One region of the Halomonas sp. C22 genome, then DNA from elsewhere that is predicted to be linked to it. Evidence: predicted binding sites of a transcription regulator. Region 1 holds the regulator's gene; each other region holds the start of a gene.
What was found. Region 1 encodes sigma-54, which starts transcription at its own class of promoters, with help from an activator protein. Its sites were predicted from a motif close to TGGCACNNNNNTTGCTNT; they were not measured.

Region 1 (7,817 bases):
TGTCGCTGGGAGGGGTGGAAGAAGCGGCATCGACGGTAGCGGGTAATTCGCTCAGCGTGTACTGCAAGCCCAATTCCCGGTGTCTGAGCTGAATAGCGCCAGTGCGCTTGACCAGCGATTGCGCCAGTTGCTCGACCATGTAGACAGAGCGATGCTGTCCGCCGGTACAGCCAATGGCCACGGTCATATAGCTGCGTTGACTGCTTTGGTAAGCAGGTAGCCATTTCTCCAGCCAGGCATGAATATCGTCACGCATGTCATCGACGATGGGGTAGCCACTCAAGAAGGCCTTGATGTTGGCGTCGCGTCCGGTGAACTGCCGCAAGCTGGGGTCCCAATAGGGGTTGGGCAGGCAGCGCACGTCGAACACGATATCGGCATCCATGGGTACGCCCCGTTTGTAGCCGAAAGATTCGAACGTCAGGGTCAACTGGTCACGCCGCTGATGAGCAACCTGATCGGTGATGCGGCGGCGTAGGTCGTGTACCGAAAGACGCGACGTATCGATCAGCAGGTCAGCCAGGTCCCGAATCTCGAGCAGGGTTTCTTCTTCCTTGTTGATGGCCTCTTCCAGGGTCATGTCGCTATCCCGCGTCAGCGGGTGGCGCCGACGGGTGGCCGAGTAGCGCTCCAGCAGAATGCGAGCGTCCGTGGTCAGGTAGATGACCTGAAAACGGATCTGACGCTGGCGTAGTTCTTCCAGCAGAGCAGGCAACTGTTCCAGTGCAGTAGGCAAGTTGCGCGCATCGATGCTGACGGCCAAATGAGTACGCCCCCCCTGTTGACGCAGTTCATCGACCAGCGAGCCCAGCAGCATGGCAGGCAGGTTGTCGATGGCGTAATAGCCAAGATCTTCCAGAGCCTGTAGGGCGATGGACTTACCGGACCCTGAACGGCCGCTAATGATCACCAGCTGCATAGCGCATCTCTCTTGGCTTGAGAAGGAATAGGGGGTTACCGACGGCCTTGCTGCCCGGCAAAGGCTGCGCTAGGCAGCCTGCTCGCGAATCTTGTCGGTCAACAGCGTCAGCAGTTCACGCTGGCTGCTGACATTGCGCAATTGCTGACGTGTGGCTGCGTCGTTCATGATCGTGGCGACCTGACCCAATAGCGCCAAATGCGTATCATCGGCTTCTTCGGGTACCAGCAGCACGAACACCAGATCGACGGGGTCACCATCGATGGCATCGAAGTCGACGGGTTCGGCCAGCTTGAGAAAACCGGCAATGGGCGTGCTGCAGTGAGGACTGCGTGCGTGGGGAATGGCCACGCCATTGCCGATGCCGGTACTGCCCAGCCGTTCACGGCCAATCAATCGACTGAAGACTTCCTGGCTATCCAGGCTGGGCGTGTTTTGAGCGATAAAGGTGCTGAAAAACTCCAGCACCCTTTTTTTGCTGCCCCCGGGCACGTCGTACAGCACGCGCTCCGGGGGGAGAATGGTTTCCAACGTCATCGGGTTAACGCACGCCAGCGCCTTGGGCGCGGGCTTGTGCTTTTTCCTTGTGTTTTACGAGCTGACGGTCGATTTTGTCCGCCAGGGCGTCAATGGCTGCGTACATGTCGTTGTCCAGCGCTTCGGCATGAAGGTCGGCTCCTGCTGCGTGCAGGGTGCAGGCGGCTTGCTGGCGCTCCTTTTCAACAGATAAGGTGACCTGGACGGTCGTGATGTTGTCGTAGTGACGTTCAACGCGTTCCAGCTTTTCGTTTACGTAGTCACGCAAGGCGTCAGTCAGTTCAACGTGATGACCAGTGATGTTTACTTGCATTGACGTGCTCCTTATCCATCGGACTGTACTTCGATTGTAACCCTTTTTGGGCCATTGCAAAGCCCTCGTCGAGAGTTTGTTGGGCGAGAGCGTTTAACTAGCGTAAACGACGGCGCTCACTCGACGAAGGTATACCCATCGACTCACGGTACTTGGCCACGGTGCGGCGGGCCACGGTAATGCCGCCCGCTTCCAGCAGGGTGACCAGACGGCTGTCGGAGAGTGGCTTGCCCGGAGGCTCGTCCTGAATCAGTTTCTTGATGCGTGCTCGAATGGCCGTGCTGGAATGGCTGTCGCCACCTTCCTGGCCGCTGACTTGGCTGGAGAAGAAGTACTTGAGCTCGAACACCCCGCGCGGGGTATGAATGTATTTCTGGGTAGTGACCCGCGAGATGGTCGATTCATGCATCTCCACCGCTTCGGCGATATCGGCCAGAATCAGCGGTTTCATGGCTTCTTCGCCATGCTCCAGAAAGCCGATCTGCCGAGCAATGATCTCGCGCCCCACGCGCAGCAGGGTGTCGTTGCGGCTCGAAAGGCTTTTGATCAGCCAGCGAGCCTCCTGGAGATGCTCTTTCAGAAACTGGTTGTCCTGGCTCTTGTCGGCGCGTTTGATCAGGCTGGCGTAGTCGGGCTGAATACGCAGTCGAGGCAGCGCTTCCGGGTTGAGTTCCAGGTGCCAGCCCTCGTGATCGTGGCGTACCACCAGATCTGGCGTGACATAGCTGTCGTCGGTGATGCCGTAGGCGCTTCCAGGCCTGGGGTCAAGGCTGCGAATTAAACGGATGACATCGTCCAACTGCTCGTCGTCGAGGCTCAGGCGTCGCTTTAGCAAGCGCATGTCGTCCTTGCCGAGAGCTTCGAGAAACTGGCGTACCAGGCGTTTGGCAGGCATCAGCAGCGGGGTGTCTTCGGGCAGCGAGGCCAGCTGCAGCATCAGGCACTCCCGCAGGTCACGGGCAAATACTCCGGTGGGTTCAAACTGCTGAAGGCGCAGCAGGGTGTTTTCGACCTCGCGCTGGCTCAGGCCGTCGTGGCCTTGTGCCTTGAGCCCCTCGCGAATGTCGTTGAGAGGCTGGGTCAGGTAGCCGTTGGCATCCAGCGCATCGATGAGGCTTTCGGCGATGGCATGTTCACGGGAGGAGAAGTCGGTCATGGCCAATTGCCAAAGCAGGTGACCGTGCAGGCTCTGCCCCGCCGCCTGACGCTCGAAGTCCGGGCCTTCGCTGCTGCCGCCCATGCTCCCCATGTCCTGGTACGTGTCGGACCAGTCGCTGTCTACGGAAAGCTCGCTGGGGATGCTGTCTGCCCACTCGGCTTCCTGAGGCTCGCTGACGGCCTGTTCGCCAAACTCATCTTCCTGCTCGAGCATGGGGTTGGCATCCAGCGCCTGCTGAATTTCTTGACGAAGGTCCAGCGTCGATAGCTGAAGCAGCGCAATGGCCTGCTGCAGCTGAGGTGTCATGGTCAGCTGTGTGCCGATGCGCAGTTGAAGAGAAGCTTTCATGACCATCTGAGAACCACTCGTTAATCAGAAAGCTCCACCCTAGAGCGACTCTCCGTTTGGTGCAAGTGCAATAAGCATGCCACTAAATAAAATGTCTTCGTGGGCCATTGTTTAAAGCCGGAAGTCGGCGCCCAGATAGACGTCGCGTACCTTCTGGTTATTGAGGATTTCCTGGGGGTTTCCACTGGCGATGATGTGTCCGTCGCCAACAATGTAGGCAATATCGCAGATATCCAGAGTTTCACGCACGTTGTGGTCGGTGATGAGGACGCCAATATGACGCTTCTTGAGGGCGCGTATGATCGATTTGATATCGCCCACGGAAATGGGGTCGACGCCGGCAAATGGTTCATCCAGCAGAATGAAGGCAGGTTCGGTGGCCAGCGAGCGAGCGATTTCCACCCGCCGCCGCTCGCCGCCCGAGAGGCTCATGCCCAGGTTGTCGCGAATATGGGTGATGTGAAAATCTTCCAGCAGAGATTCGAGCTTGGCTTCTCGGCTGCTGCGGTCGAGCTCACGACGCGTTTCCAGAATGGCCATGATATTGTCGGCCACCGACAGTTTGCGAAAGATCGATGCTTCCTGAGGCAGGTAGCCGATGCCTGCCAGGGCACGCTCATGCATCGGCGCCCGGGTCAGGTCGAGATCGTCGATGCCCACTTTGCCAGCATCGGCCTTCACCAGGCCGACGATCATGTAGAACGAGGTGGTCTTGCCTGCGCCGTTGGGGCCTAGCAGGCCAACGACACTGCCTTGGGCAATTTCCAGGTTGATATCCTTGACCACGCGGCGGCGCTTGTAACTCTTGGCCAGATGCTGTGCATGGAGCGTCTTGACCGCTGCAGTGTCGGGGCTGATGGCTGTCACGAGGGGCTCTCTCTATTGCTCGGGCTGTAAGGTCATGCGGATGCGTTGCGGTGCGCTGCCGCTGACATCGGAGCGTGCTTGGACCACCCCGCGGTCGATGAAGTATTCGAGCCGTCCACCCTGGAAGCGATCCCCTTGCTGGGTCAGTTCGGCCTGGTCGATCAACTCTACACGCCGCTCGGACACATGGTAGACGATGCGCCGCGCCCAGCCTTCCATGGGCGTCGTCTGGTCTTCCAGCTGGTTGCGCAGGTAGGCACGCTCGCCCGTGGCGACGGCCCGGGAGAGCTCGCCCGCCTCGTTGCGATGAATTTCGACACGCTCTCCGCGCAGCTGCATTTCACCTTGGCGAATGTCGACGTTGCCGGTATAGACCGCCGTGCCCGCACGTTGGTCCAGGTCCAGGCGGTCGGCTTCCACTTCAACGGGGGCCTGTTGTTGAGCAGCGGCAGGCAGTACGCCTACCACCATGGGAACGGCAAGGGCGAACAGTGCCGTACGAAGCAGGGCGTTCATGGCGACTCCTGAGAAGATTGGGGGGCGGGCGGATGCACGCCGCGCACGTTATCGATCAAACTGACACGGCTGTCGTCCAGCCAGACATCCATGCGTGAGGCTTCGATGCGTTGAGGTGGCTGCTGCAGTACCACAGGGGTGTCGCTCCAGGCATGACGCTCCAGTCCATCATAGTGCAGCAGGTCGGTATCCAGCTGCCAGCCTTCGTCCGGCGCCAGCAGGCGCGCGGATCCGGCCAGGGTCAGCGCCTGGGAGTCCATGTTCAAGGTGCCGGTGTCGGCAATGGCCAGCCATTCACGCTGCTCGCTGTCGAACAGGGTGGCGCGTGGTGACGTCACGTGGGTCATGGCCGCCTGCGGGGTATGTACCAGACGCGGTGCCACCAAGGATTGCTGAAGCGTGCCGTCTTCACCGAACAGGGTGATTTCGGCATTTTCCAGCACGTGTCCGGGCTCTTGGGCCTGGGCCTCGGGGTCTACTTCACGCTGTTGAGGGGCGCGTGGGTCCAGCCACACCAACAGCCCACCCAGGGTGATGACCAGGCCCGACAGCCAGACGCGTTTTCTCACCCTGATGCCCATTCAGACGGAACCGTGCAGATAAGTGTCGAGTACGGCGTCCCAGTGCCCCTGGCTGGTGAGCAGCGTGTCACAGATTTCGCGCACGGCGCCATGCCCGCCCAGGCGATCGGTAATCCAGTCGGCGTGGGTGTGCATGTAGTCGGGGGCGTTGGGCACAGTGATGCCGACGCCGGAGCGCTTGATCGGCGCGAGGTCCGGGAGGTCGTCGCCACAGAACGCAACCTGTTCCAGGGTAATGTCTAACCGTTGGCATAGCCCGCGCAGGGTGGCGAGCTTGTCTTCACAGCCTTGGTAGACATGGCTGATGCCCAGCGCTGCGGCACGCTGACTGACCATGGGAGAGTCACGGCCGGTAATCAGCGCGACATGAATGCCGACCCGTTTGAGCAGCTTCAGCCCGTGGCCATCCTGGGTGTGAAAGGCCTTGATTTCGATGCCATCGGCCTGGAAGTACAGGCGGCCGTCGGTCAGCACGCCGTCCACGTCCAGGGCCAGCAGTTTTACACGGCGTATACGATCTAAAAGTGCGTCAGGTAGGGCCATAGAGCCTCCGTATCATCCATCATTGGATCATGGGTCAGATAACGCCGCTTGCCAGCAGGTCATGCATATGCAGAGCGCCAATCGGGCGCTGCTGTTCATCGACCACGGCCAGCGCCGTGATACGACTATCTTCCATTATACGCACGGCTTCGGCCGCCAGAACGTCGGGGCCGATGCGTTTGCCTGGCCGTGTCATGACGTCGTCCACCTTGACGTCGCGCAGGTCGTGAAACTGGTCCAGCGTGCGCCGCAGGTCGCCATCGGTATAGACACCAGCCAACCTGCCCTGGCTATCGATGACGCAGGTAAAGCCGAGCCCCTGGCGGGTGATTTCAAGCAGGGCATCGCGCAGTGGGCTGCCCAGTGCAACCCGAGGAAGCCGAGAGCCATCGTGCATCAGATCACGCACGCGCAGCAGCAGTCGCTTGCCCAGGCTGCCGCCAGGATGCGAGAGCGCGAAATCTTCGGCCGTGAAACCGCGTGCTTCCAGCAGTGCGACGGCCAGCGCGTCACCTAGCGCAAGCGCTGCCGTCGTCGAGCTGGTGGGGGCCAGATCCAGTGGGCAGGCTTCACGTTCGACGCCGCTGTCCAGGTGGGCCTCGGCGTGACGTGCCAGGGTCGAATCAGGGCGCCCCGTCATGCTGATCAAGGGAGTTCCCAAGCGCTTGAGCAGCGGCAGCAGAGCCGTGACTTCGCCGGTTTCACCCGAGTTCGACAGGGCCAGCACCACATCGCCCCGGGTAATCATGCCGAGGTCGCCGTGGCTGGCTTCTCCGGGATGAACAAAGAAGGCGGGCGTGCCGGTACTGGCCAGGGTGGCCGCCAGTTTTCCGGCGATATGGCCGGATTTGCCCATGCCGGTCACCACCACACGACCCTTGCAAGCCAGGATCAGCTGGCAGGCACGGTCGAAGCTCTCGTCCAGCTTGGCTTGCAGGCCGCCAATCGCGGCTTGCTCTATCTGCAGTGTCCGCAGTGCGCTTTCACGCAGTGAGCTGGGTGGGGTGGGAGGCTGGGGCATGGTCGGTCTCGTTCTCGTCATCACGGTTGATAGTTTTCAAGAATAACATCTTGCGGCGGCTTTTAGCCAAACCACTGGCAGGCCGTGGCCAGCAGGCAAGGTGCGCGTGGCTGTTCCTGTGGGTGGCGTTAGGATACGATGTTCGATAATATTTCGAAAACACTGTTTTTTAAACCGCCGATCCGGGCTCGACATGCCCGCGTCGGCGAGCGAACGAGGGGTGTGATGCCCATGACGGATATGCCCTTTATCCAGGTGGAGGATGTGTACTTTTCCCGCGGCGACCACGATATCTTTCGTGGCGTGAGCATGAGCATTCCGCGTGGGAAAGTCACTGCCATCATGGGGCCCAGCGGAACCGGCAAGACCACCCTGTTGAAATTGATCGGCGGGCAACTGGTGCCTGATCGGGGGCGCGTGCTGATCGATGGGCAGGACGTGCATCGGCTGTCTCGCAAGGCGCTGTTTGCGCTGCGCAAGCGAATGGGCATGCTGTTTCAGAGTGGCGCGCTGTTTTCCGATCTGGATGTCTTCGAGAACGTCGCTTTTCCACTACGCGTGCATACCGACCTGCCCGATACCATGATTCGTGACCTGGTGTTGATGAAGCTGCAGGCCGTGGGCCTGCGCGGAGCGCGCCACCTGTCGCCTGCCGAGCTTTCGGGCGGCATGGCCCGCCGCGTGGCGCTGGCGCGGGCCGTGGCACTGGACCCGGAGCTGATTCTTTACGATGAGCCGTTCGTGGGCCAGGACCCCATTTCCATGGGCGTACTGGTGCAGCTCATCAAGCGCTTGAACCAGGCCATGTCGCTGACCTCCGTGGTGGTTTCCCATGACATCAAGGAAACCCTGAGCATTGCCGACTACCTCTACCTGATCGCCGATGGCCAGGTGGTGGCGCATGGCACGCCGGCGTCGCTGGATGTCAACGAGGACCCCAGAGTCAGTCAGTTCATGCATGGTGAGCCGGACGGCCCTGTGCCGTTTCACTATCCTGGCAACACCCTTTACCG
Region 2 (7,817 bases), on a different contig from region 1:
GCGAGAAGCCCAGCCAGCGCGAGTCGGCCAGTGCCGCTTGCACGATCCCCAGCAGATCGAATAGCCCGATGATCATGACCAGGGTAGTGTCTTTGAACAACGAAATGAACGTGTTCACGATACCAGGAATCATCATTTTCAGAGCCTGGGGCAGTACGATCAGACCCATGCGCTTCCAGTAGGTCATGCCGAGGGCGGCGGCGGCTTCTTCCTGGCCTTTGGGAATGGCCTGCAAACCACCGCGAATGACTTCGGCCATGTAGGCGCTCTGGAACAGCGTCAGGCCGATCAGGGCGCGTACCAGACGGTCCACGCTGACCCCGGTAGGCATGAACAGCGGCAGCATCACCGAGGCCATGAACAGCACCGTGATCAGCGGCACGCCACGCCAGAACTCGATAAAGATGACGCAGAAGCTCTTGACGATGGGCATGTTCGAACGCCGCCCCAGGGCCAGCACGATACCGATCGGCAGCGCACCTACCATGCCCACGGTGGCCAGCAGCAGGGTCAGCATCAGGCCGCCCCAGCGATGGGTCGGCACACGCGGCAGGTCGAAATAGCCGCCGTGCAGCAGCACGTAGGCGATCACGGGGAAGCCGACCAGCGCAAACACGGCCACCCAGCGCTTGAAGGGCAGGCGTGGAATCGCCAGCCAGGCAATCAGGGTGAAGAACCCGGCAAAGACGATATTGGCACGCCAGATTTCCGAGCGCGGGTACAAGCCGTAGATGAACTGGGTGAAGCGTGCGTTGATGAACACCCAGCAGGCGCCTTCCCGGGAGCAGTCTTCGCGGGAGGTGCCTACCCAGTCGGCGTTGATGAACGCCCATTGCACCGTGGGAACCACGAGCAGGTAGAGAATATACAGGCCGATCAGCGTAAAGATCGTGTTGATCGGGCCGTTGAACAGGTTGCTGCGTAGCCATGCCACAGGGCCCACGGAACTACTGGGCGCCGGCTTTGGCTCGATCATCGTTCGGTTGTGAATCATGGGAATGTCCTCGCCAACGGCCTAGCGTTCAACCAGCGCCACACGGGCGTTGAACCAGTTCATGAACATGGAGACCAGCAGACTGATGGTCAGATAAACCGCCATGGTCATGGCAATGACCTCGATGGCTTGGCCTGTCTGGTTCAGCGTGGTGCCCGCAAAGACCGAAACGAGGTCCGGATAGCCAATGGCGGTGGCCAGCGACGAGTTCTTGATCAGGTTGAGGTACTGGCTGGTGAGCGGGGGAATGATGACCCGCAGTGCCTGCGGAATGACCACCAGACGCAGCACCAGGTTACGCGGCAGGCTCAGCGCTTGTGCGGCCTCGGTTTGGCCATGGGAAATGGCCTGAATGCCGGAGCGCACGATTTCGGCAATGAACGCAGCCGTATAAATCGAAAGCGCGAACCACAGCGCCAGGAACTCGGGAATGACGGTGACACCGCCGCGGAAGTTGAAACCGCGCAGCTCGGGGACATCCCAGGTGATCGGCACGCCGGTGGCAAACATCACCAGCAGGGGCAGGCCGAAAATCATCGCGAAGGAGATCCAGTAGGCTGGCAGGCGCTTCCCCGTGGCCTCCTGACGGCGCTTGTTCCAGATCACCAGCGCAATGCTGGCGATGATCGCCGCAATGAACGTGACCGGAATCAGCCCGAACCCGGACTCGAATAACGGCTCGGGAAGATACAGGCCGCGCACGTTGAGAAAGATGACCTCACCGAATGCCAGGCTGTCACGGGCGCTGGGCAGTGTACGCAATACGGCAAAGTACCAGAAGAAAATCTGCAGCAGCAGCGGGATGTTACGGAAGGTTTCGATATACGCCGTGGCCAGTCGTGCGATCAGCCAGTTGGGCGACAAACGGGCAATCCCGACGATGAAACCGATGATGGTGGCGGCAATGACCCCCAGTGCGCCCACCAGCAGAGTATTCAGCAGGCCCACGAAGAAGGTGCGGCCATAGGTGCTTTGGGAGGAGTAGTCGATCAGACTTTGAACGATCCCGAAGCCTGCGGTGTTGTTAAGAAAACCGAACCCGGTAGTGATCCCGCGAGAGGATAGGTTGTCTTGAACATTACCGACGATATAGAACAGAAACGCAATAACGGCAGCAATGAGTAAAAACTGAAAGATCAGCGCACGCTTTGCGCGGTCTCGCCAGAACGGAGGCTTTTGGCCAACGGGGCGAGCGTTAGGTCTTACGGACATGGATGGCGTCTCCGCTACACGGAAGGTCAATCAAATGGCCCGCCGATACCCTTGAGTGTTGATGGCAAGGGCCGGCGGGCCGGGGTCAAGCGAGACGCTTAGCGAATCGGCGGTGCGTACTGGAAGCCACCCTGGTTCCACAGAGCGTTGACGCCCCGTTCGATTTCCAGCGGTGAATCCATGCCGACGTTACGTTCGAAGCTTTCTGCGTAGTTACCTACCTGGCTCAGGATGTTGTAGGCCCACTCGGCATCCAGACCCATGCCTTCACCGTAGTTGCCGTCCTGACCCAGCAGGCGAGCCACGTCCGGGTTGTCGGAGCCGCGCATTTCTTCGGCGTTTTCGCTGGTCACGCCGTACTCTTCACCGTTGATCATGGCGAACAGAGACCACTTGACGATGTTGAACCACAGGTCGTCACCCTGACGTACCACGGGGCCCAGCGGCTCCTTGGAGATGACGTCGGGCAGGATCATGGCAGCAGACGGGTCGTCCAGCTGAATACGCAGTGCGGCCAGCTGAGAAGTGTCAGAGGTCAGAACGTCACAGCGTCCCGCCTGGAAGCCACCCACGGTTTGCTCGGACGTATCGAAAACGATGGGATCGAATTCCATGCCGTTGGCGCGGAAGTAGTCAGCCAGGTTCAGCTCGGTGGTGGTGCCGGACTGGATACAGATCGCAGCGCCATCCAGCTCGGAGGCGTTGGAGATGCCCAGGTCGGTAGAGACCATGAAGCCCTGGCCGTCGTAGAAGTTCACGCCGGTGAAGTTCAGGCCCAGCGTGGTGTCACGGGTGGTGGTCCAGGTGGTGTTACGTGACAGGATATCGACTTCGCCAGACTGCAGCGCGGTAAAGCGCTCGACGGCGTTCAGGGAAATGTAGTTAACGGCGTCCGCATCGCCCAATACGGCGGCAGCCACGGCACGACATACGTCAACATCAAGACCTTGCCACTCGCCGCTATCGTCCGGCGCGGAAAAACCTGGCAAGCCATCACTAACGCCACACTGTACGGCACCGCGAGAGCGCGTTTCTTCTAATGTGTTCGCTTGCGCGGTAGCGATACCGGCCAGCGTAATTGCACCCGCAGAGGCAAGCAGTACCAGGTGTTTCTTGTTAACCATGTGTGTTCCCCTTCCTCGATTTAATGATGTTATGCATGTCGATGCATGCCTAAAAGCTAGCAAGGAAGGTGCCAAAAAAGATATGTCGGCAAATTCAGCGGTTTTCAACGTAAAATCAGCGAATTTAACGAAAGTATTGGTGCAAAAAAGTGCTCCAGCGGCTACGCGATGCTCCGTTTTGGTGCGTAGCCGCCGGTGTGGGCAGGTGGCCGTAGGCTCGTCGGTCAGCGAATCGGCGGGGCGTACTGAATACCGCCGTCTTTCCAGAGCCCGTTGAGGCCTCTGGCAATGTTGAAGTCCGACCCTGAGCCGACATTGCGGTCATAGACGTCGGCATAATTACCTACCTGCTTGACGACCTGGTAGGCCCAGTCGGCGCTGATGCCCATGGGGCTGCCGAAATCGCCATCCTGGCCCAGCAGGCGCTGCACGTCAGGGTTGTCGCTGTCGAGCTGCTCGTCCACGTTTGCCTGGGTGACTTCCAGCTCTTCGGCATTGAGCATGGCAAACAGCGTCCATTTGACGATATTGAACCACTGATCGTCGCCCTGGCGCACGGCCGGGCCCAGCGGCTCCTTGGAGATGATCTCGGGCAGCACCGCGGCCATGTCGGGGTCGGCCAGCTGCATCCGCTGGGCATAGAGCTGCGAGGCATCGGAGCTCAGCACGTCGCAGCGGCCTGCTTCGAACCCGGCAATCGACTGCTCGGGAGAGTCGAAGACCACGGCATCATAGGTCATGCCGTGAACCCTGAAGTAATCGGACAGGTTCAGTTCGCTGGTGGTGCCCGATTGGGTGCATACCGCGGCGCCGTCTAGCTCCTTGGCACTCTGTACGTTCAGGTCGCTGGCGACCATGAAGGCTTGGCCGTCGTAATAGCTGACGCCGGTAAAGTGCATGCCCAGCGTGGTATCGCGGCTGGAGGTCCAGGTGGTGGTGCGCGACAGCACGTCCACTTCACCGGACTGAAGGGCCGTGAAGCGCTCCACGGAGTCCAGCGGCACGAAGTCCACCTTGTTGGCATCGCCTAGCGCGGCGGCGGCAATGGCGCGGCAGATGTCGGTATCCAAGCCCCGGTACTGGTCGTCGTCATCCAGTGACGAGAAACCGGGCTGGGCGGCATTCACGCCGCAACGCAGGCTATCGCGATTCTGGACGGTGTCCAGCGTGCTGGCCATGGCGATGGCCGGTGCCAACAGGCTGGCCCCTACTCCCAACCAACGAACACTCTTCATGTGTGATTCCTTGACGTCGAAGCGCGCTGATCTGCGCGCATAAAAAAAGCCGAGCAGCGCCCGGCTTTTCCACTAACGATGCCCGATCTCACGCAAAGGCTTTGCGCATGAAGGGGGGCAGCGCCAGGGCTCCACGATGGGCCTCTGCTGTGTAGTACTGTAGCGGCATTTCGTGGCTGGCGGCAGCTTCTTCGCGGAAGCTTTCAACGCTGGTGCCTTTACCTGCCAACGTCACGCTCCACCAGCCAGAGGGGTAGACCGGTTGGGGGAAGGGCAAAGTGGCCACGCTGTCGAAGCCCGCTTCGCGCATGTCGTTGCGCAGTTCGCGAATGATCGAACCGCTATGGTAAAGCGGCGACTCGCTCTGCTGCACCATCACTCCGCCACTTTTCAGAATACGGTGGCAGCGTTTCAGGAAGTCGGTCTTGAACAGGCCTTCGGCCGGGCCGACCGGGTCGGTGGAGTCGATGATCAGCAGGTCGATACTCTCGTCGGCCGCGTCATCCACCCACTTCACTCCGTCGGCAAACAGCAGCTCGGCGCGGGGGTCGCCGTTGGCTTCCACGAGTTCGGGGAAAAAGCGCTCGGCGGCCTTGGTGACTTCCTCGTCGATATCGATCTGGGTGACCTTCTCGACGCCCGGATGGCGCAGCACTTCTTTCAAGGTGCCGCAGTCGCCGCCACCAATGATGACCACGCGCTTGGGGTCCTGATGGGTGAACAGCGCCGGGTGGGCGATCATTTCGTGATACAGGAAGTTGTCGCGGTCGGTGAGCATCACGCAGCCATCCAGCACCATCAGGTTGCCGTAGGTCTCGGTGGCGTACACTTCCAGGTGCTGGTAGGGGCTTTGCACATCCAGCAGTTTTTCAGAAACTTTCAGCGAGAAAGCGCTGCCGTGGCTATCAAAGACTTCGGTAAACCACTGGTCGTCGCGTAGGTCGCTCATTGCTTGGCTCCTGGGCATGAGTCGTTCGATTGAGTCGGGATGCCCTGATGGTACTGCGGGCTCAAGTCGTGCAGCGCCTCCATGAAGGCGGTGACATGATCAGGGTTGGTGAACTGGCTGATGCCATGGCCCAGATTGAAAACGTGGCCAGGGCCGTGGCCGTAGCTCTCCAGTACGCGAGCCACTTCCGCACGAATGGCCGAAGGGCGCGCAAACAGCACGTTGGGGTCCAGATTGCCCTGCAGGGCCACCTTGTGGCCCACGCGGGCGCGGGCGTCGGACAGCTCGGTGGACCAGTCGATGCCCAATGCGTCGGCACCGGCACAGGCAATGTGCTCCAGCCACTGGCCACCGTTCTTGGTGAACAGAATCACCGGTACGCGACGGCCATCGTGCTCGCGGATCAGCCCGGAGACGATCTGCTCCATGTAGCGCAGCGAGAACTCCAGGTAGGCCGGGGTGGACAGCGCGCCGCCCCAGGTATCGAAAATCTGTACCGCTTGAGCGCCTGCGCGAATCTGAGCGTTCAGGTAGTCGGTGACCGCTTGCGCCAGGGTGTCCAGCAGCTGGTGCATGGTGTCGGGCGTGTCGTACAGCATGGTCTTCAGGTGACGGAAGTCCTTGCTGGAGCCGCCTTCGACCATGTAGGTAGCCAGTGTCCAGGGGCTGCCGGAAAAGCCGATCAGCGGCATGCGGCCGTTGAGCTCACGACGGATCGTGGAGACCGCCCGCATCACGTAGTCCAGGTCGCGCTCGGCATTGGGCACGGTGAGCGCGGCGACTTCTTCGGCGGTGCGTACGGTCTTCTTGAATTTGGGGCCTTCGCCGGTTTCGAAGTACAGGCCCAGCCCCATGGCATCGGGGATGGTCAAAATGTCCGAGAACAGAATGGCGGCGTCGAGCGGGTAGCGCTCCAGCGGCTGCAGGGTGACTTCACAGGCCAGGTCATGATTGCGGCACAGGTCCATGAAGCTGCCCGCATCGGCGCGGCTGGCGCGGTACTCGGGCAGGTAACGGCCCGCTTGACGCATCATCCACACCGGAGTGCGGTCGACAGGCTGGCGCGCCAGCGCGCGAAGAAAACGGTCGTTCTGCAAAGGTGTGGTGGTCATAAACACTTGCTCTTGGAAAATTTGCCCGCATTGTAAGGGAGTCAGCACATCCGACGATAGGAATTGTACGTGAAGTTGGGCAGCGGTGGCGCCTGTTGGCTGGCCAACATCGTCGCACCCCGGCCAATCGTGAGGCTTGCGCCACTTCCTGTTAGACTATGCGCCCACTTGCCAACACTGATGTGGATAACTGGCCTGGTTCATCTGTGAGGTAATCCGTGACCATTCGCTTCATCGCCGCTTCCCGGCTGCCCACCCCCTGGGCCACGTTCACCATGCATGGCTTCGAAGACGATGCCACGGGGAAAGACCATATTGCGCTCACCCTGGGCGATGTGAGCGATGGCGCGCCGGTGCTGGGGCGGGTGCACTCCGAGTGCCTGACGGGCGATGCGCTGTTTTCCATGCGCTGCGACTGTGGCTACCAGCTGCAGGAAGCCCTCAAGCGCATTGCCAGCGAAGGCCGCGGGGTGCTGCTGTACCTGCGTCAGGAGGGGCGCGGTATTGGCCTGCTCAACAAGATTCGCGCCTACCACTTGCAGGACCAGGGGGCGGATACCGTGGAGGCCAACGAGCAGCTCGGCTTCGGTGCCGACATGCGCCGTTACGATCTCTGCGTGCCGATGCTCGAGCATCTGGGCGTCACGGCCCTCAAGCTGATGACCAACAATCCCCGCAAGGTCGATGCGCTCACCCGCGATGGGGTCAACGTGGTGGAGCGTCAGCCCATCACCACCGGCCTCAACCCGCATAACGAGCAGTACCTGGCCACCAAGGCGGGCAAGCTGGGCCACATGATGGCGCTGGATGACTTCACCCAGGCCAGCGATGTGGATATCGAGCGCAAGGGGTGATAATGGTGGGGCGTCAGAGGTCGGGAGCGCCCCAGTATGAAAGCTGTACGAAAAGAATCGTATGTCGGCGTGCATGAACCGCCGCTTGAAGAGCAGGGGGAGCTCAGCCCCCTCGAAGAGTGGCTGCACAGCGTTACCCATGGCATTGGAGCGGTACTCAGCTTGGTGGGTATGGTCATATTGCTGGTGGCGGCCAGCGTAGCTGCTCACGTGGATGCCTGGAAAGTGGTGAGTCTGAGTCTTTACGGCACAACGCTGCTACTGCTTTACACTGCCTCGACCCTTTACCACGGCATTTCTCATCGCCGCTGGAAGCAGCGTTTTCAACTGCTTGACC
Region 3 (7,817 bases), on a different contig from region 1:
CACGCTCGGCCAACAGCCGCTGTACCCGTCGGCTGGCCTGGATCAGCAGTTCATCCCCGGCGGCATGCCCTAACGTATCGTTGACGGCCTTGAAGCGATCCAGGTCAAAAATCATCACATTGAAGCGCTCGCCTCCCGACAGCTGCGCGACGGCGACCTGCAAGGCCTCGTTGAACTGAACACGGTTAGGCAGCTTGGTCAGCGCATCGTGGTGCGCCAGGTGCTGGAACTTGAGCGCCTCCTCCTTGACCTCCAGCAGCAGCTCGCGCTCGACGACTTTTTTGCGTAACGCTTCAATGGCCTGGGCCATACAGCCAATCTCATCCTGGCGCTGTGTGTAGGGCGTTGTCTGCTCGGTTCGATTATGAGAAATATGCGTCAACGCCTTGATCAGACGCGGCACGGGCTTGAACAGCTGATGCATCAGCAGGCTCAGCAGCAAGGGCGTGGCCAACAGCACGATGCCCAGTGAGGCGACGACTTTCAGCAGTAGCTCGCGGTGCACCTGATACAGCGTCGCCTTGGTGCCAATGGTGGCAACCGACACCCCCCATAACTCCCCCTGAGGAGACACAATGGGCAATGCGCTGATGAAGTGCTCCTGCTCGCCAAGCCGGGCAAAGCCCACGTACAGCTCACTGCCAGAAGCAGCCAGCGACAGCTCTGGGACGTGGGGGAGTTCGAGCGTGGTCTCTTCACCGTGGTGGGCATCGGCGACCATGGCGAAGCCGCCATCTGGCAAACGTGAAAACAGCCAGACGTTGTGGCGCGTTTGCGCACTCGCCAGCGCCAACACATCCACAGGGCTGAACCCCGTACTGAGCACCGAGTCTTCATCCCCAATGGGCTGTTCGGACACCAGGTGCGTCACTTGGCCTGAGAGGTCCGTGCGTACCGCGACATTCGTGTAGATACGCCGAATCGTGGCGCTCACGATCTGGGCATTCACCAGCGCTTCCCGGGCCCACTGTTCGCGTGCACTGCGCTCCACGATGGCAAAGCCCAGCAAGGCCCCCATGGAGTAGGCAAAGACTACCCCCAGCACCATGAATACCGCCACTTTACCGACCAGCGTCCGGTACCAGGGCAACCGGACGGCTGGCGACGGTGGCTCTTCCGAGCTTGATGGTTTCATATTGGCCGACTCCCCCTCAGCCACGTCTTGCCACATCGCCCATTGCTGATCATCGATCCTGTCAATGGCACGTTAGCGCCACGCCATTCAGAGCGCTCGTTACCTTGTGGTGCGCGTGCGCGCTCGTTATTCCTGTCTTCTTTTCGCAAACTACCATTAAAGACGCGCACGAGTAGCTAAAAATTTAAACGTTTCTTGTTACCTGACCACGCCTGATTGGCATGCGGCTTGCTGCATCTTTCTTGACCATGACACGCGACGACGTATCGAAGGGGAAAAAGATGCACCATTCAGACTACCCACTTAGCGAAGTACCCCTCCAGGCTCGGAAAGGGCTACTCTCTACCTCAGCGGTACTGCTTGGCTTTACCTTTTTCACCGCCACCATGTGGGCGGGTGGCTCCCTGGGCCAAGCCTTCCCGATTGGCCAGTTACTGTGGATTATCGTGGCAGGCAACCTGCTACTGGGTATCTACGCAGCAACGCTGGCTTATATCGCCTGCCAGAGCGGCCTGAATGCCGTCCTGATGGGACGGTTCTGCTTCGGCGAAAAAGGCAGCAAACTCTCTGACATTATCCTCGGCTTCACGCAGATTGGCTGGTACGCCTGGGGAACCGCCACGATAGCTCTGGTACTGGTACGCACCACGGGGATGCCTGAATGGCTGGAAATCCCCTTGATGGTGCTGTTTGGCTTTGGATTCTGCGTGACCGCCATGATCGGCTATCGAGGCATGGACTGGCTGTCGCGCTTCGCCGTACCCGCCATGATGCTCTTCATCTTGATCAGCCTGTTCACCGGGCTGGTCGATGTGCGCGGCTTTGCAGGATTAAGCCAGCAAACGCCAACGGAAAGTATGAGTGTCGCAGCGGCGATCACCGTGATTATCGGTACCTTCATCAGCGGTGGCACCCAGGCGACCAACTGGAGTCGCTTTGCCAGGACGCCGAAAGTTGCGGTGATCGCAACGCTGGCCGCTTTTTTCATTGGCAATGGATTGATGGTGCTGACCGGTGCCTTGGGCACGATGATTTACCAGCAGGCAGATATCGTCGATGTTCTCATTGCCCAAGGCTTTCTCTCCCTCGCGGTATTGATGCTGTTCCTGAACATATGGACGACCCAGGACAACACGATTTACAACTTCGCCGTGGCGGGATGCAACTTGCTGCGCACCGAAAAGCGCCGCTTGGTCACCGTCAGCGGCGCCGCCATTGGTACCGTGCTGGCGGTAGGTGGCATGTACAACCTGCTCATTCCATTTCTGGTGCTGCTCGGCACGTTTATCCCTCCCATGGGCGGGGTGATCATGGCTGATTTTTGGCTCAAGCACCGAGGCCGCTACCCTGCTTTGGCCTCTGCGCAGCTACCCGATTTCAATCGGCGTGGCCTCGCCGCCTATGCCATTGGTGCCGGGGCTGCCTATTTTTCTCCGTTACTACCGCCGCTGGTGGGAGTCGCAGTCGCGGCAGGCAGCTACGCCGTGCTGCTACGTATGAAGCACGCTACGCTGGGTGATAGCTTCCCATCGACGGCCAAACAATAAGTGAGCACCTGTTTATGAACATGCAGATCATCAATGCCCGCCTTCGCCAGCGCCCTGGGCTTTATCGGCTGGACATCGAGAACGGCGTCTTCACCGCAATCACCGCTCAGGATGCGCCGCAAACGGCAGGCGAAGGCCAGAGGGATGCGGGCGGCAAACTGCTGTGTGCGCCGTTTATCGAGCCGCATATCCACCTGGATGCGGCCCTGACCGCTGGCGAGCCTCACTGGAACCAGAGCGGCACGCTGTTCGAGGGCATCGAACGCTGGGGGGAGCGTAAACCGTTGCTCGACGAGGCGGACATTCGGGAGCGCGTACTGAAGACCCTCAACCTGTTGATCGGCAACGGCGTGCAGTTCGTGCGCACCCATGCCGACACCAGCGACCCCAGCCTAGTAGGCCTGAAAACCCTTTGCACACTGCGAGACGAGCTGAAGGACAAAATCGACATTCAGGTGGTGGCCTTCCCGCAGGATGGCCTGCTTTCATTCCCCGGCGGCGACAAACTCATGGAAGAGGCGCTGGAGTTTGGCGCCGATGTGGTAGGCGGCATTCCTCACTTCGAGTACACGCGAGAGTTGGGCGTGGCGTCCATGAAGCGCGTCATCGAACTGGCCATCAAGTACGACCGCCTGGTGGATGTACACTGCGACGAAATCGATGATCCCAACTCGCGGTTTCTCGAAGTGCTCGCTTGTGAGGCACTGTTTCATGAGCTGGGCAGCCGCGTGACCGCCAGCCACACCACCGCCATGCACTCCTACGACAACGCCTACTGCTCGAAGCTGTTTCTGCTGCTCAAGCGCTCGGGCATCAACTTCATTTCCTGCCCCACCGAGAGCATCCACCTGCAAGGGCGCTTCGACACCTACCCCAAACGGCGCGGCGTAACACGCGTCAAGGAACTCAACGAAGCCGGTATCAACGTCTGTTTTGCCGAAGACTCCATCTTCGACCCCTGGTACTCGCTGGGCAACGGCAAACTGCTGCGAACGCTGGATTTTGGCCTGCATATTTGCCAGATGATGGGCTATCAGGACTTCAGCCAGGCGCTGTCGCTGATCACCGACAACAGCGCCCGCACGCTCAACATCGAGGCACGTTACGGTATCGAGGTGGGCAAACCCGCCAGCTTCAACCTGCTGGATGGAGAAGACGACTACAGCGTGCTACGCAACCAGGGTGACGTACTGCTCTCCGTCCGCCACGGTGACATCATCATGCAGCGGGAGCCCGCACGCATCGTGACGCCACCGTGGCTTGGTTAGGGCTTGCGGCAAAAACCATCCACTAAGTGGCAGTGTAAAAACGTTTACTTTATGTCGAGCAAATAGCCATAAAACGCCGTATTGCGCTGCCAGCCCAGTGACTCGTAAAGCGCCTGGGCGCGCTGATTCTCTACCTGTGTCATGAGGATCAAGCGTGCGACTCCATGCTCCTGGGCCAGCCTGGCGGCGGCTTCCATCAACGCTCTGCCGGTGCCTTGCGTGCGCGACGCTGGCTGCACGAAGAGGTCATTAAGCGTCCACCGAGCATTCAGCCCCACGGTGGAAACACCCGGATAGAGCTGCACGAACCCCGTCAGTGAGCCATCGCTCGCCTCACTGACGAGAATGTAGGAGTCGCCCAGCCCCATCCGCAATTCGAGAAACCTCCGTGCAGCCAGCAAGTCGCTGGGCTGTTGGTAAAATTGGCGATAGCCATCGAGCAGCTCACTCAAGGGAGCCAGGTCATCAAACACCGCTGGACGAATCTGGGTCATGTCATTGCCTCGATAGTCATGGAGTAATGCCCCAGTCTGCCGCTATAGTGGTTCCTTAAAAAGAGCCACTTTGCACCCTTTCAGGAGAACCAGTGAAACAGAGCGCCAGCGACAGTGACTGGATCATCGACGCATTGGCCTTGCGCATGCATCAACACGCAACGCGATCACTCAGTCAGCGGCTATACCATCCGCTCAAGGAGTGGGTACGCCAGGGTAAACTCACGGCGGGCCAGCGGCTGCCTTCGTCACGTCACATGTCGGATGCGCTGGGCGTCAGCCGCAATACCGTCCTCGCGGCAACGGACAGGCTGCTGGCCGAGGGGCTGCTGGTGGCACGCCAAGGGGCGGGGCTTTACGTAGCGCAGTTGCCTCGCGTGCTGGATACCGAGACCACACCGCCTCCAAAGGCCGTTCACTACTCTTCCCGCGGGCGCACCCTATTGGCGCTGAGCAAGACGCTCAGCAACGGCTACCGAGCGTTCTCACCCGGCGTACCCGCCCTGGACCTGTTTCCTGAAGCGCAGTGGCAACGGCTTGTGCGCCAGCATCAGCGCAACGCCGATGTGGCGTGGATGGATTATCAGACCGGCGGCGGGCTGGCAGCATTGAAAGTGGCGATCAGCGACTACCTGAGGCTCTCTCGAGCGGTACGCTGCCAGCCTGAACAGGTCATCATCACTCAGGGGGCACAGCAAGCCTTCGAGCTGATCACCCAGCTACTGACCGACCCTGACGACGCGGTCTGGATGGAAGAGCCTGGCTACGGCGGTGCCAAAGCCTGCTTTCTGGCAGCTGGGCTCGATGTCACGCCCGTTCCCGTTGATGCCGATGGGCTCGACCCGGCCTTGGGCGAAAAAAGTGCTCCCGCCCCTCGACTGATCTATACCACCCCCTCCCATCAATACCCCACTGGCGTGACCATGCCCGTCACTCGTCGGTTGGCACTGCTGGACGTCGCCGAACGCTGCGGCGGATGGATCATCGAAGACGATTACGACAGTGAGTTTCGCTATGACACCCCACCGCTCCCATCACTCCAGGGGCTGACCGAACAGGCGCCGGTCATTTATGTGGGCACGTTCAGCAAAGTCCTGTATCCCGGTTTGCGCCTGGGCTATCTGGTCGCCCCGCCTGAACTCGCTCCCGATGTGTGCCGGGCCCAGGCCCGTTTACATCGAGAGGGTCACTACCCACTCCAGTCGGCACTGGCCGCCTTCATGGCCAGTGGCCACTTCACCCGCCATATCACCCGCATGCGGACGGCCTACCGTCACCGCCAAAGCTGTTTACGCGCCGCCTTGGCCCCCGCCGTTGCGGCAGGTTTACGGTTATCGGAGGGGCATGCTGGCATGCACTTGCTGGCCGAGCTGAGCAGTATCGAGGAGGAAACGGCTCTGGTCAGTCATGCTGCCCAGGCGGGCATTACACTGTCGCCACTGTCACATTACTACCTTTCCGCCAACAAGCGATTCGGTTTGGTGCTTGGCTATGCCAGTGCCAACGAACAGACCCTGGCCTGGGCAGGACAGTGGCTGAGCAACGCGTATCTGGCCCATCAAACCCGCACTCCCGACACGCCACTTTCCCGCGATGGTCACAAGACCAACGTATTCTAGGGGGGCACTCTTGTAGTAGTGTAGCGTTCTTTATACGCTCATTTATAAACCTGATAGAAAGGGAACGGCCGTTCCCCATGGGGTCAAGGTGGCTCAATTGCTCTCTTCACACACAGAATCGCGCGCCTCGGTCTACAAGGCCTGGAGCGTGCATGTCTTCACTGCCAGCGGTGTCTTGCTGGGCACCATGGCGCTGTTGGCGCTGATCGATAACAACCCCGTGGCCTGCCTGCTGTGGCTAGGCGCCGCCATGATGGTAGACGGCCTGGACGGCACCCTGGCGCGCAAGTATGAAGTGAAGACCATTCTGCCCCACTTCGATGGCTCCACGCTGGATATGGTGATCGACTATCTCACCTGGGCATTCATCCCGGCGCTGTTCATCTACTTTTTCGTCGAGCTGCCCACCCACTTCGAACTGCTCTCGGTCTTCATCATCCTGCTCTCCTCCATGTTCTGCTTTTGCAACGTGAACATGAAAAGCCAGGACAACTACTTTGTCGGTTTTCCTGCTGCCTGGAACATCATCGCCGCCTACTTCTACATTCTTGATTTTCCGCCGTTTGTCACCTTCGCGATCATTCTGCTCATGGCGGCCCTCACCGTCACCCGCATGAAGTTTCTGCACCCTTTCCGGGTACGGCAATTCATGCCGCTGAACATCACGGTCACGCTGGTGTGGTGTGTCTGCACGACTTCGCTGATTCTCTCGAACCCCACCCATGCCGCCTGGGCCTTGTGGGGCTGGGTGCTGACATCGGTCTACTTCACCGGCATGTGCCTGTGGCGCACCGCTCGGGAATGGTTTGCCTGATCCTCTGACCACCACGGTACACGACTGATGACGAACGGCTTTATCGCCCCGGATGGGCAACCCCGCTGCCAGTGGTGCGCAGGAGCGCCGGAATTCCTGCCGTACCACGACCAGGAGTGGGGGTTTCCGGTCGATAACGACCAGCGCCTGTTCGAAAAACTTTGCCTGGAAAGCTTTCAGTCGGGGCTCAGCTGGCGCACGATCCTCAATAAGCGCGACAACTTTCGCGCCGCTTTTCACCACTTCGATTTTCATCAGGTAGCCCACTTTGGCGAACAGGACGTGGAGCGCTTACTGCAAGACGCGGGCATCATTCGTCATCGTGGAAAAATCGAAGCCACCATCAATAACGCCCAGCGCGCCCAGGAGATGGTCGAGCAGGAAGGGTCGCTGGCGGCGTTCTTCTGGCGCTATGAGCCCAGCGACACCGAGGCCCCTCAATCGCAGACCACCTCGCCAGAATCCATCGCCATGGCGAAGGAGCTGAAAAAACGCGGCTGGAAATTCTTCGGCCCCACCACGGCGTTCGCCTTTATGCAGGCCATGGGGCTGCTCAACGACCACTCGCTCCACTGCATCACACGCGAACAGGTGGAGCAGGCGCGCAGGCAGTTTCAGCGCCCGGGCTGATTTGCTACGGTCATCATCGCCTACGCCAGGCGAGTAAAGTCCAATAGGCTTTTCTGGCTCTGTGGCTGCAGCACCGCCTCGACCGCTCGCTGCCAATCCTGCCATGCAAACACGCGATAATTCGGCATCTCTAGCTGGCTCAGCAGCTTCCAGATGGCCAGGAACTGATGCTGCCAGGTGTCTGCAGGCATCCTGGCCAAGCTATCGCGCAGATGAAACCTTCTGTAATGAGCGCGAGGTTTGCCATCCAATTGAACAGCCTGCCCCGTCAATAATCCATAGGCGATAAACATCGCACCAGGCGCCATTG
Region 4 (7,817 bases), on a different contig from region 1:
AATCGTAGCCCAGCGTGGGGGAGTAGAACTGGTCGCGCACCACCTCGCCTGCCAGTGCGACGTTGCTCAACACCAGCCAGCCAAAGAGTCCGGCCAAGCGTCCAGCCAGCAGAGCAATGCGTTGCAAGGCAGTTCTTCTGATCACGGGGCCTCCGGAATTTACGGGCATTTACAAGGTCGGACAACAGGCGGCTCGCGGGTGTTCACTCTCGGACGCTGTTAACAGGATAGCGGCTAGGCGGTGCGCTGGGGGAAAACCGGGAGGCTGGATGCAGAAAATCGAGGAAATCTACTGGCTTCGTGCTTACGGCTGCATTGCCGTTTTTTTGTTTCATTGGCTGGACCATTTGAACCAGCGGTTAGATAACCTGGCCACCGACCTCATGCGGATTCCCCTGGTGTTGGGCACCCCCGTGTTCCTGTTCATCTCGATATTCGTTTTCGCCGTGCGTTACGACAAGCAGGTCCCGCCGGGCTTTCTGCTCCAGCGGGTCAAGTACGTCATGCTGCCTTACCTGATGTATGGCTTCATCTATTCGACGGCAGAGTGGTGGCGGTTGTCGGGCAGCGACGATGCCGTGGGCTTCCTGGCCAATGCGCGCAGCTACTTCATCTATGCGGGCTGGCACGGGTATTTCTTGATCATCGCCATGCAGTTCTATGCGGCGTATTGGGCATTTACCCGCTGGCAGCTGTGGCGGGTGAATCCGGTGCCCTGGCTGTGGGTGGCGTGTGTAGTCAGCATGGCCTACTGGGGGCTGGCGTACTGGTTCCAGGTAGAACCCCCTGGCTACTTGCTGTGGATCGCGCCCCTGGGGTGGGTGTATCTCTTCTTTCTGGCGCTGGTACTGGTGCGCTATTACCCGCTGGCACCTCGTGCCGTGCTGCAGGAGCGCCCCGTGTGGCTGCAAACGCTGTCGCAGTCCCGTTGGCTATGGGGGTGGGTGGCGCTGATCGTGATGGCCACCTTTGCTCATTGGCTGGCGTTCTCTTCCAAGGAAGTCTGGGTCATTCCCTTTTTCGTGCTGTTCGTGCTGGTGACCATGCGCCGCTTGAAGGGGCGCCGAGCGCCTGGCTGGGTGCGCTATATCAATGCCTACTCCTTCGGTATTTACCTGGCTCACCCGATGTTTTTTGCCATTACCGATACCTTGGTCGGCGTGGAAACGCTGCCGCTGGTGCTTTACGCACTGCTCTTGATCGTGGTGGCCAGCGTGGGCTCGGTGCTGTTGAACAAGGCGGTGAACACCACCACCTGGGGCGCCATGCTATTTGGCAAACGCCTGAAAGTATGAGGTTGGCGTTAGGTAAGCCTCGCTGGGGCCGTTCAGTATGCCTTGTGCATTGGGGAAGGCGTTGAAGAGTGATGAAGGGATGAGGGCGACGATCAATGTGGGGGTGTTTCGGTAGAAAAGCGTGCTTTCAACGCGCTCAGTGGCGAGCCTCGCGGCAACCCCAGTGCTTGCCCGCTGAGGGTCTTCAGGCGGGTGGGGCAGGCATGCAGGCGCTGGAGCAGGTCGGTCATTGCCGTGACCTCCAGCTCGGGGTCGAAGCCTCCCAGGCGTTCCAGCCAGGTTCGGCTGATGGCCATGTAAGGGGGCAATGCGGCGTTAGGGCCACGTAGCTGCTGCCAGAGGCGTTCTGGCAACCGAGGCGTCATCGCGCTGATGATCAGCGCATCCAGCGTTTGCGTATCCAGCTCGGGGTACAGCAGGGGCCATAGCTGTGCAGGCAGTACCTGTTTGTGCATGGCCACCAGCAGCCATTCTGCCTGGCTGACATACGCCGCCTGATTCAGGCGAGCGCCCAGTTTCTTCTCTGGGGTGACGAGGCAGTGGGCGTGGAAACGATGCTCCAGGGTCGCGAAGCGCTCATCCAGAAACGCGGCGGTCACGATCACGGGCACGAGATGCTCGGCCAGGCCAGATTGACGAATGGAGCGCAGGTGGCGAGGAAGCCAGGCTCCCGCCACGGAAGCATCGACGATAAAGCAAACCGTACCCATGAAAGCGGCTTCCTTCGTAGTAAAAACTTTCCGTTTGTAATTTATTGTAGGCATTGGTTTCTTTTCGTAGCAAGGAGAAATGGTGGAGAAAAGCATAAAAATAGACTGCCTTGCTATGCACTGATTTTGTGCAATAAGGGAATTTTTTGTATTTTTTTGGTGCATATTGAGCTTGAGACGTGCTCTATGCAGTAGCGTAGTGGGTAAATGCTACATCAGGAGGCATCGGAGAAAATGATTTTTGCTTTTTGAATCATGCTGTTATTTTTTTAAAAGCCATATTGGTGCAAAGTTGGCATGCTACGTGCTTATATTTCGTGACAGCTTCGTAGGCAGTTTCATGAACAGTTTCATGGGCCGTTTGTCAGTCGCTAGCAGGCCATAGGCAGAAGCCGCTTGGCGTGCTACAACGATAGCCGGTCTGAAATGATCGCTGGGCGATTTGTTATCCATGGTCAAGCAAACGTAAAGCGAACAAAAAAGACAAACGCGCCACGTGCCAAGGCATGTAGACGATTTGTTGAATAACACTTTTATCGATAGCTTATTGTTTCAAGCTCTAAGCCACGCTCATACCGGAGGACACTATGTCAGCCAAGACTCTTGCGCTAATCGAAGAACATGACGTTAAGTGGGTAGACCTGCGTTTCACCGACACACGCGGTAAAGAGCAGCACGTGACCGTGCCTGCGCGTGACGTGAACGAAGAGTTTTTTGAAAACGGCCAGATGTTCGATGGTTCTTCCATCAATGGCTGGAAAGGCATCAACGAGTCTGACATGATCCTGCGTCCGGAAGACGGCACCGGCTTCCTGGACCCCTTCACCGAAGACGCTACCCTGATCCTGCGTTGCGACATCATCGAGCCTGCCACCATGCAGGGCTATGACCGTGACCCGCGTTCCATCGCCAAGCGCGCCGAGGCTTACCTCGAGTCCACTGGCCTGGGTGACACTGCGTTCTTCGGCCCCGAGCCCGAATTCTTCATCTTCGACGAAGTGCACTGGAAGTCCGACATTCAAGGATCCATGTACAAGATCACTTCCGACGAAGGCGCCTGGGCCACCGACAGCAAGGTCGAGACTGGCAACCTGGGTCACCGTCCGCGCCTCAAGGGTGGCTACTTCCCGGTTCCGCCGGTCGACAGCTTCCACGATATCCGTGGTGCCATGTGTAACACCCTGGAAGCGATTGGCCAGACTGTCGAAGTACACCACCACGAAGTGGCCAACGCCGGTCAGAACGAAATCGGCGTGAAGTTCAACACGCTGGTGAAGAAGGCCGACGAAGTTCAGGAAATGAAGTACGTGATCCACAACGTGGCGCACGCTTACGGCAAGACCGCTACCTTCATGCCGAAGCCGCTGGTAGGCGACAACGGTTCTGGTATGCACGTACACCAGTCGTTCTGGAAAGATGGTCAGAACCAGTTCGCGGGCGATGAGTACGCTGGCCTGTCTGAAATGGCGCTGTACTACATCGGCGGTATCATCAAGCACGCCCGTGCTCTGAACGCCTTCACCAACGCTTCTACCAACTCGTACAAGCGTCTGGTACCGGGCTTCGAAGCGCCGGTCATGCTGGCCTACAGTGCTCGTAACCGCTCTGCGTCTATCCGTATTCCTTACACTGCCAGCCCGAAAGGCAAGCGTGTAGAGACTCGCTTCCCTGACCCGACTGCCAACCCCTACCTGGCGTTCGCAGCGATGTTAATGGCGGGTATCGACGGTATCAAGAACAAGATCCACCCTGGCGATGCCATGGACAAGAACCTGTACGACCTGCCGCCAGAAGAAGGCAAGTCCGTACCGACAGTGGCCAACAGCCTGGATCAAGCACTGGAAGCACTCGATGCTGACCGTGCGTTCCTGACCGAAGGTGGCGTGTTCACCGACGATATGATCGACGCCTACATCGAACTGAAGATGGAAGACGTTGAGCGTATCCGCATGACGACTCACCCGATCGAGTTCGACATGTACTACAGCTGCTAAGCTGATGGCATGACTGCTAAGATCACCCTTGCGGTGTGACGAGCCAAAACCCCGCTTCGGCGGGGTTTTTTTATGGGCAGCATAGGTGAGGAGACAGCGTGGTGAGCAAGCGGCGTGTTGCATGGTCAGCCATATTATCCACAGGGGTTTTCGTGGCTGCCTGCCTGTGGGTAAGCGCTGCCCAGGCGCAAACGGTGTACCGCATCGTCGATGCCCAGGGCAACGTCACGTTTACCGATAACCCCGAGCGCGGAGGCGAAGTGCTGCGGCTGGCGCCCTTGCCCAGCTTGCCTGCCGCCACCCGCCCAGCCGCGCCTTCGGCGGCACGGCCTTTGGGGCGTCCGGGCCAGCCGTTCATGCCTTATGACCGGTTCGTCATCGTTGCCCCCGCGCCAGGGGCGTCGCTGCGCGGTGGCATGACGCCCGTGGAGGTCAGCGTTTCCCCTGCGCTGCGCGAGGACCACCAGATCCAGCTGCTCGTCAACGGCGAGCTTAGCCAATCTCCTCTGCACAGCGATGCTTTTTGGCTGGCAGGCCTGCCCCCAGGGCAGCATCGTTTGCAGGCAGAGCTGCTGGACAGTCAGGGGCGTATTCAACATCGCACCGATCAGGTGACGATTTTTATCGCCGATTAATGCAATGCACTATAATGGTGCATCAGGCTGGCTAAATCTCCCTGCCCGTGCGCTATAAATGCCCGAGCGGCACCGGCAGGCTGCCCCCAAGCCGTGCATGGCGTCGTTTTGGGTAACTTGGCGCGCTTTTTGCACTTCCTCAGCTAAATCTCTAACGCAACGGTTAGCGACGCTTCAGGACACGCCATGTATCAGCGCTTATTGGAACACCTCACCACGGCGGTACTGCTGCTGGACGGCGAACTTCGGGTTCGCTGGATGAATCCGGCCGCCGAGGCGCTGTTGGCGGTGAGCTTCAGCCGCGTACAAGGCATCAGTCTGGATACCTTGCTGGGCGGCGATGAGAGTATCGATGACGTGCTGGCCAAGGCACGCGATGCGTTTCACCCTTACACCCAACGCGAAGCGCGTATTACGCCGCTCAACAGTGAACCCTTGACGGTGGATTACACCGTGACGCCGCTGTCTGCCGAAGAGCTGCTGCTGGAGGTGGAGCCCCGCGACCGGCTGATGCAGATTTCCCGAGAAGAAGCGCTGACCACCCGCCAGGAAACCATCAAGGTACTGGCCCGCGGGCTGGCCCATGAGGTGAAAAACCCCTTGGGCGGTATCCGCGGTGCGGCGCAGCTGCTGGAGCGCGACCTGGACGACCCGGCCTTGCGGGAGTTTACCCACATCATCGTCGAGGAAGTGGATCGTCTACGCGATCTGGTGGACTCCATGCTGGGCCCCAATCGCATCATCAAGCATGAGCCGGTGAACATTCACAAAGTGCTGGAACGCGTGCGTGCGCTATTGCTGGCCGAGCACCCGCAGGTCACCGTTCATCGCGATTACGACCCCAGCTTGCCCGACCTCTCTGGCGACGAGTCGCAGATGATTCAGGCGGTCTTGAACGTGGCCCGCAACGCGGTACAGGCCATGAGCGAAGCCGACACGCCGTCCCCCACGCTGACCCTGCGCACCCGTGCCCGCCGCCAGTTCACTCTGGGGGCCGAGCGTCATCGGCTGGTCAGTGAGGTGGGTGTCATCGATAACGGCCCCGGCATTCCCGATGCGCTTCGCGAAACGCTCTTCTACCCCATGGTGTCAGGTCGCGCGGAAGGCAGCGGCCTGGGACTGTCGATTGCTCAGTCAATTTTGCACCAACATCAAGGATTGATCGAATGCGATTCCCGACCCGGACACACCGAATTTCGTTTACTGATTCCATTGGTTATTAATTTACCGGAGATGCGTCATGACTGAGGCGACACGTACCGATGTTGCACGGGTGGTTATCGTCGATGATGACCGCGCTATCCGCTGGGTGCTGGAGCGCGCGCTGGCGCAACCCGACCTGGATGTAGAGTGTATCGAGCGGGCGGATACGGCGCTGGCTCGGCTGCTGGAAAACCCGCCGGACGTGCTGGTCACCGATATTCGCATGCCGGGAATCGACGGCCTCGACCTGATGTCCCGCGTGCGTGCCGCCCATCCCGACCTGCCCGTCATTGTCATGACCGCCCACTCGGATCTGGATAGCGCGGTGGCTTCTTACCAAGGGGGGGCTTTCGAGTACCTGCCCAAGCCCTTTGATGTCGACGAAGCGCTGGCGCTGGTGCGGCGCGCGGTGGCCCATGCCCGCGAGCGGCAGCGGCCGGTCAGCGTGCCGGAAGGGCTGAGCGCCGAGATCATCGGCGAAGCGCCTGCCATGCAGGAGGTGTTTCGCGCCATCGGGCGCTTGTCGCACTCTCATATCACGGTCTTGATCAATGGGGAGTCGGGCACCGGTAAAGAGCGGGTGGCCCAGGCGCTGCATCAGCACAGCCCGCGCTCCGGCAAGCCGTTCATTGCCCTCAATATGGCGGCGATTCCCCGTGATCTGATCGAATCGGAACTGTTTGGCCATGAGAAAGGCGCGTTTACCGGCGCCGCCCAGCAGCGCCAGGGGCGTTTCGAGCAGGCCAACGGCGGTACGCTGTTTCTGGATGAAATCGGCGACATGCCCGCCGAGACGCAAACGCGCCTGCTGCGGGTGTTGGCCGATGGCGAGTTTTACCGGGTCGGCGGCCATACGCCGGTCAAGGTGGATGTGCGGATCATTGCTGCCACCCACCAGAATCTGGAATCCCTGGTGGATGAAGGGCGTTTTCGTGAGGATCTGTTCCACCGCCTGAACGTGATTCGGGTGCACCTGCCGCGCCTGGCCGAGCGCCGTGAAGACATCCCCCGCTTGACCCGCCATTTCCTGGCGGAGGCGGCCAAGGAGCTATCCACCGATATCAAGGTGCTGACCACCGAGGCAGAGGCCCACCTGACTCGGTTGCCGTGGCCGGGTAACGTTCGCCAGCTGGAAAATATCTGCCGTTGGCTCACCGTGATGGCGTCTGGCAGGGAGATCCTGATCGAGGACCTGCCACCTGAGCTGCGCTCGGTCAGCGCGCCGGAAGGGGGCGCTTACGGTGATTGGCGTTCGGCCTTCCGGGATTGGGCTGACCACGCCCTGGCCGAAGGGCATACGCACCTGCTGGAAGAAGCGGTGCCGGACTTCGAGCGCATCCTGATCGAAACCGCCCTGAAGCACACCGGGGGGCGCAAGGGGGAAGCGGCCGAGCTGCTGGGCTGGGGGCGCAATACCTTGACGCGCAAGCTCAAGACGCTGCTGCCCGCGCTTGCCGACGAGTAGGCTGTTGATCGCCGTAGGCTCGGCGATCCCGGCTCGGAACCACTAAAAAGCCCGCTGACACGGTCAGCGGGCTTTTTCATGCCATCCTGTTCACGGCATGCGGGGCAGCTTAGTCGTCTGCGCCCGGTACGCCGCCCAGCTCTTCGATCAGCGCCTTGTAGCTTTCGGTCTGCTCGGTGAGGGTCTGGGTGACGTCTTCTTCCGACAGGTACACCACCGGCATCAGAATGCGCTCTTCGGTGATCTCGATGAAGCGCTCATCCTGGGTAGCGGCTTCCAGTGCTTCTGCCAGGCGCTCTACGTGGGCATCCGGAGTGTTGTTGGGCACCATGACCACGCGAATTTCAGCCGGGTTGATGTCATAACCGGCTTCCTGCAGGCTGGGCGCATCCGGGAAGGCTACCAGACGGTCTTCTGCCAGGCTCAGCAGTACTGGCATTTCACCCGTTTCTGCGTAGCCGGAGTGGGTGCCACCGCTGTAGGCGAAGTCGACGTCGCCAGAAAGAATCAGCGGT

Region 2: the regulator sigma-54 is predicted to act here: its motif matches at 3,387-3,404, upstream of FEU76_RS06120 (amino acid ABC transporter substrate-binding protein).
Region 3: the regulator sigma-54 is predicted to act here: its motif matches at 1,353-1,370, upstream of codB (cytosine permease).
Region 4: the regulator sigma-54 is predicted to act here: its motif matches at 4,753-4,770, upstream of glnL (nitrogen regulation protein NR(II)).

What each region holds. Positions count from the first base shown of each region.
Region 1 is NZ_VBVC01000006.1:154,871-162,687, forward strand. It holds gene rapZ (RNase adapter RapZ) at 1-919, opposite strand, end outside; gene ptsN (PTS IIA-like nitrogen regulatory protein PtsN) at 989-1,456, opposite strand; gene hpf (ribosome hibernation-promoting factor, HPF/YfiA family) at 1,461-1,769, opposite strand; gene FEU76_RS12930 (RNA polymerase factor sigma-54) at 1,867-3,282, opposite strand; gene lptB (LPS export ABC transporter ATP-binding protein) at 3,388-4,134, opposite strand; gene lptA (lipopolysaccharide transport periplasmic protein LptA) at 4,156-4,659, opposite strand; gene lptC (LPS export ABC transporter periplasmic protein LptC) at 4,656-5,240, opposite strand; gene FEU76_RS12950 (KdsC family phosphatase) at 5,241-5,783, opposite strand; gene FEU76_RS12955 (KpsF/GutQ family sugar-phosphate isomerase) at 5,818-6,804, opposite strand; gene FEU76_RS12960 (ABC transporter ATP-binding protein) at 7,036-7,817, shown strand, end outside.
Region 2 is NZ_VBVC01000002.1:597,693-605,509, reverse strand. It holds gene FEU76_RS06130 (amino acid ABC transporter permease) at 1-994, opposite strand, end outside; gene FEU76_RS06125 (amino acid ABC transporter permease) at 1,016-2,206, opposite strand; gene FEU76_RS06120 (amino acid ABC transporter substrate-binding protein) at 2,305-3,330, opposite strand; gene FEU76_RS06115 (amino acid ABC transporter substrate-binding protein) at 3,555-4,565, opposite strand; gene speE (polyamine aminopropyltransferase) at 4,654-5,514, opposite strand; gene hemE (uroporphyrinogen decarboxylase) at 5,511-6,626, opposite strand; gene ribA (GTP cyclohydrolase II) at 6,845-7,480, shown strand; gene trhA (PAQR family membrane homeostasis protein TrhA) at 7,517-7,817, shown strand, end outside.
Region 3 is NZ_VBVC01000002.1:283,587-291,403, forward strand. It holds gene FEU76_RS04560 (GGDEF domain-containing protein) at 1-1,135, opposite strand, end outside; gene codB (cytosine permease) at 1,417-2,682, shown strand; gene codA (cytosine deaminase) at 2,697-3,950, shown strand; gene FEU76_RS04575 (GNAT family N-acetyltransferase) at 3,995-4,444, opposite strand; gene pdxR (MocR-like pyridoxine biosynthesis transcription factor PdxR) at 4,591-6,063, shown strand; gene pcsA (phosphatidylcholine synthase) at 6,161-6,877, shown strand; gene FEU76_RS04590 (DNA-3-methyladenine glycosylase I) at 6,905-7,507, shown strand; gene FEU76_RS04595 (zinc-dependent alcohol dehydrogenase family protein) at 7,528-7,817, opposite strand, start outside.
Region 4 is NZ_VBVC01000010.1:129,175-136,991, reverse strand. It holds gene FEU76_RS16425 (alpha/beta hydrolase) at 1-145, opposite strand, end outside; gene FEU76_RS16420 (acyltransferase family protein) at 270-1,295, shown strand; gene FEU76_RS16415 (hypothetical protein) at 1,388-2,005, opposite strand; gene glnA (glutamate--ammonia ligase) at 2,593-3,999, shown strand; gene FEU76_RS16405 (DUF4124 domain-containing protein) at 4,152-4,634, shown strand; gene glnL (nitrogen regulation protein NR(II)) at 4,821-5,882, shown strand; gene ntrC (nitrogen regulation protein NR(I)) at 5,875-7,302, shown strand; gene FEU76_RS16390 (tripartite tricarboxylate transporter substrate binding protein) at 7,412-7,817, opposite strand, start outside.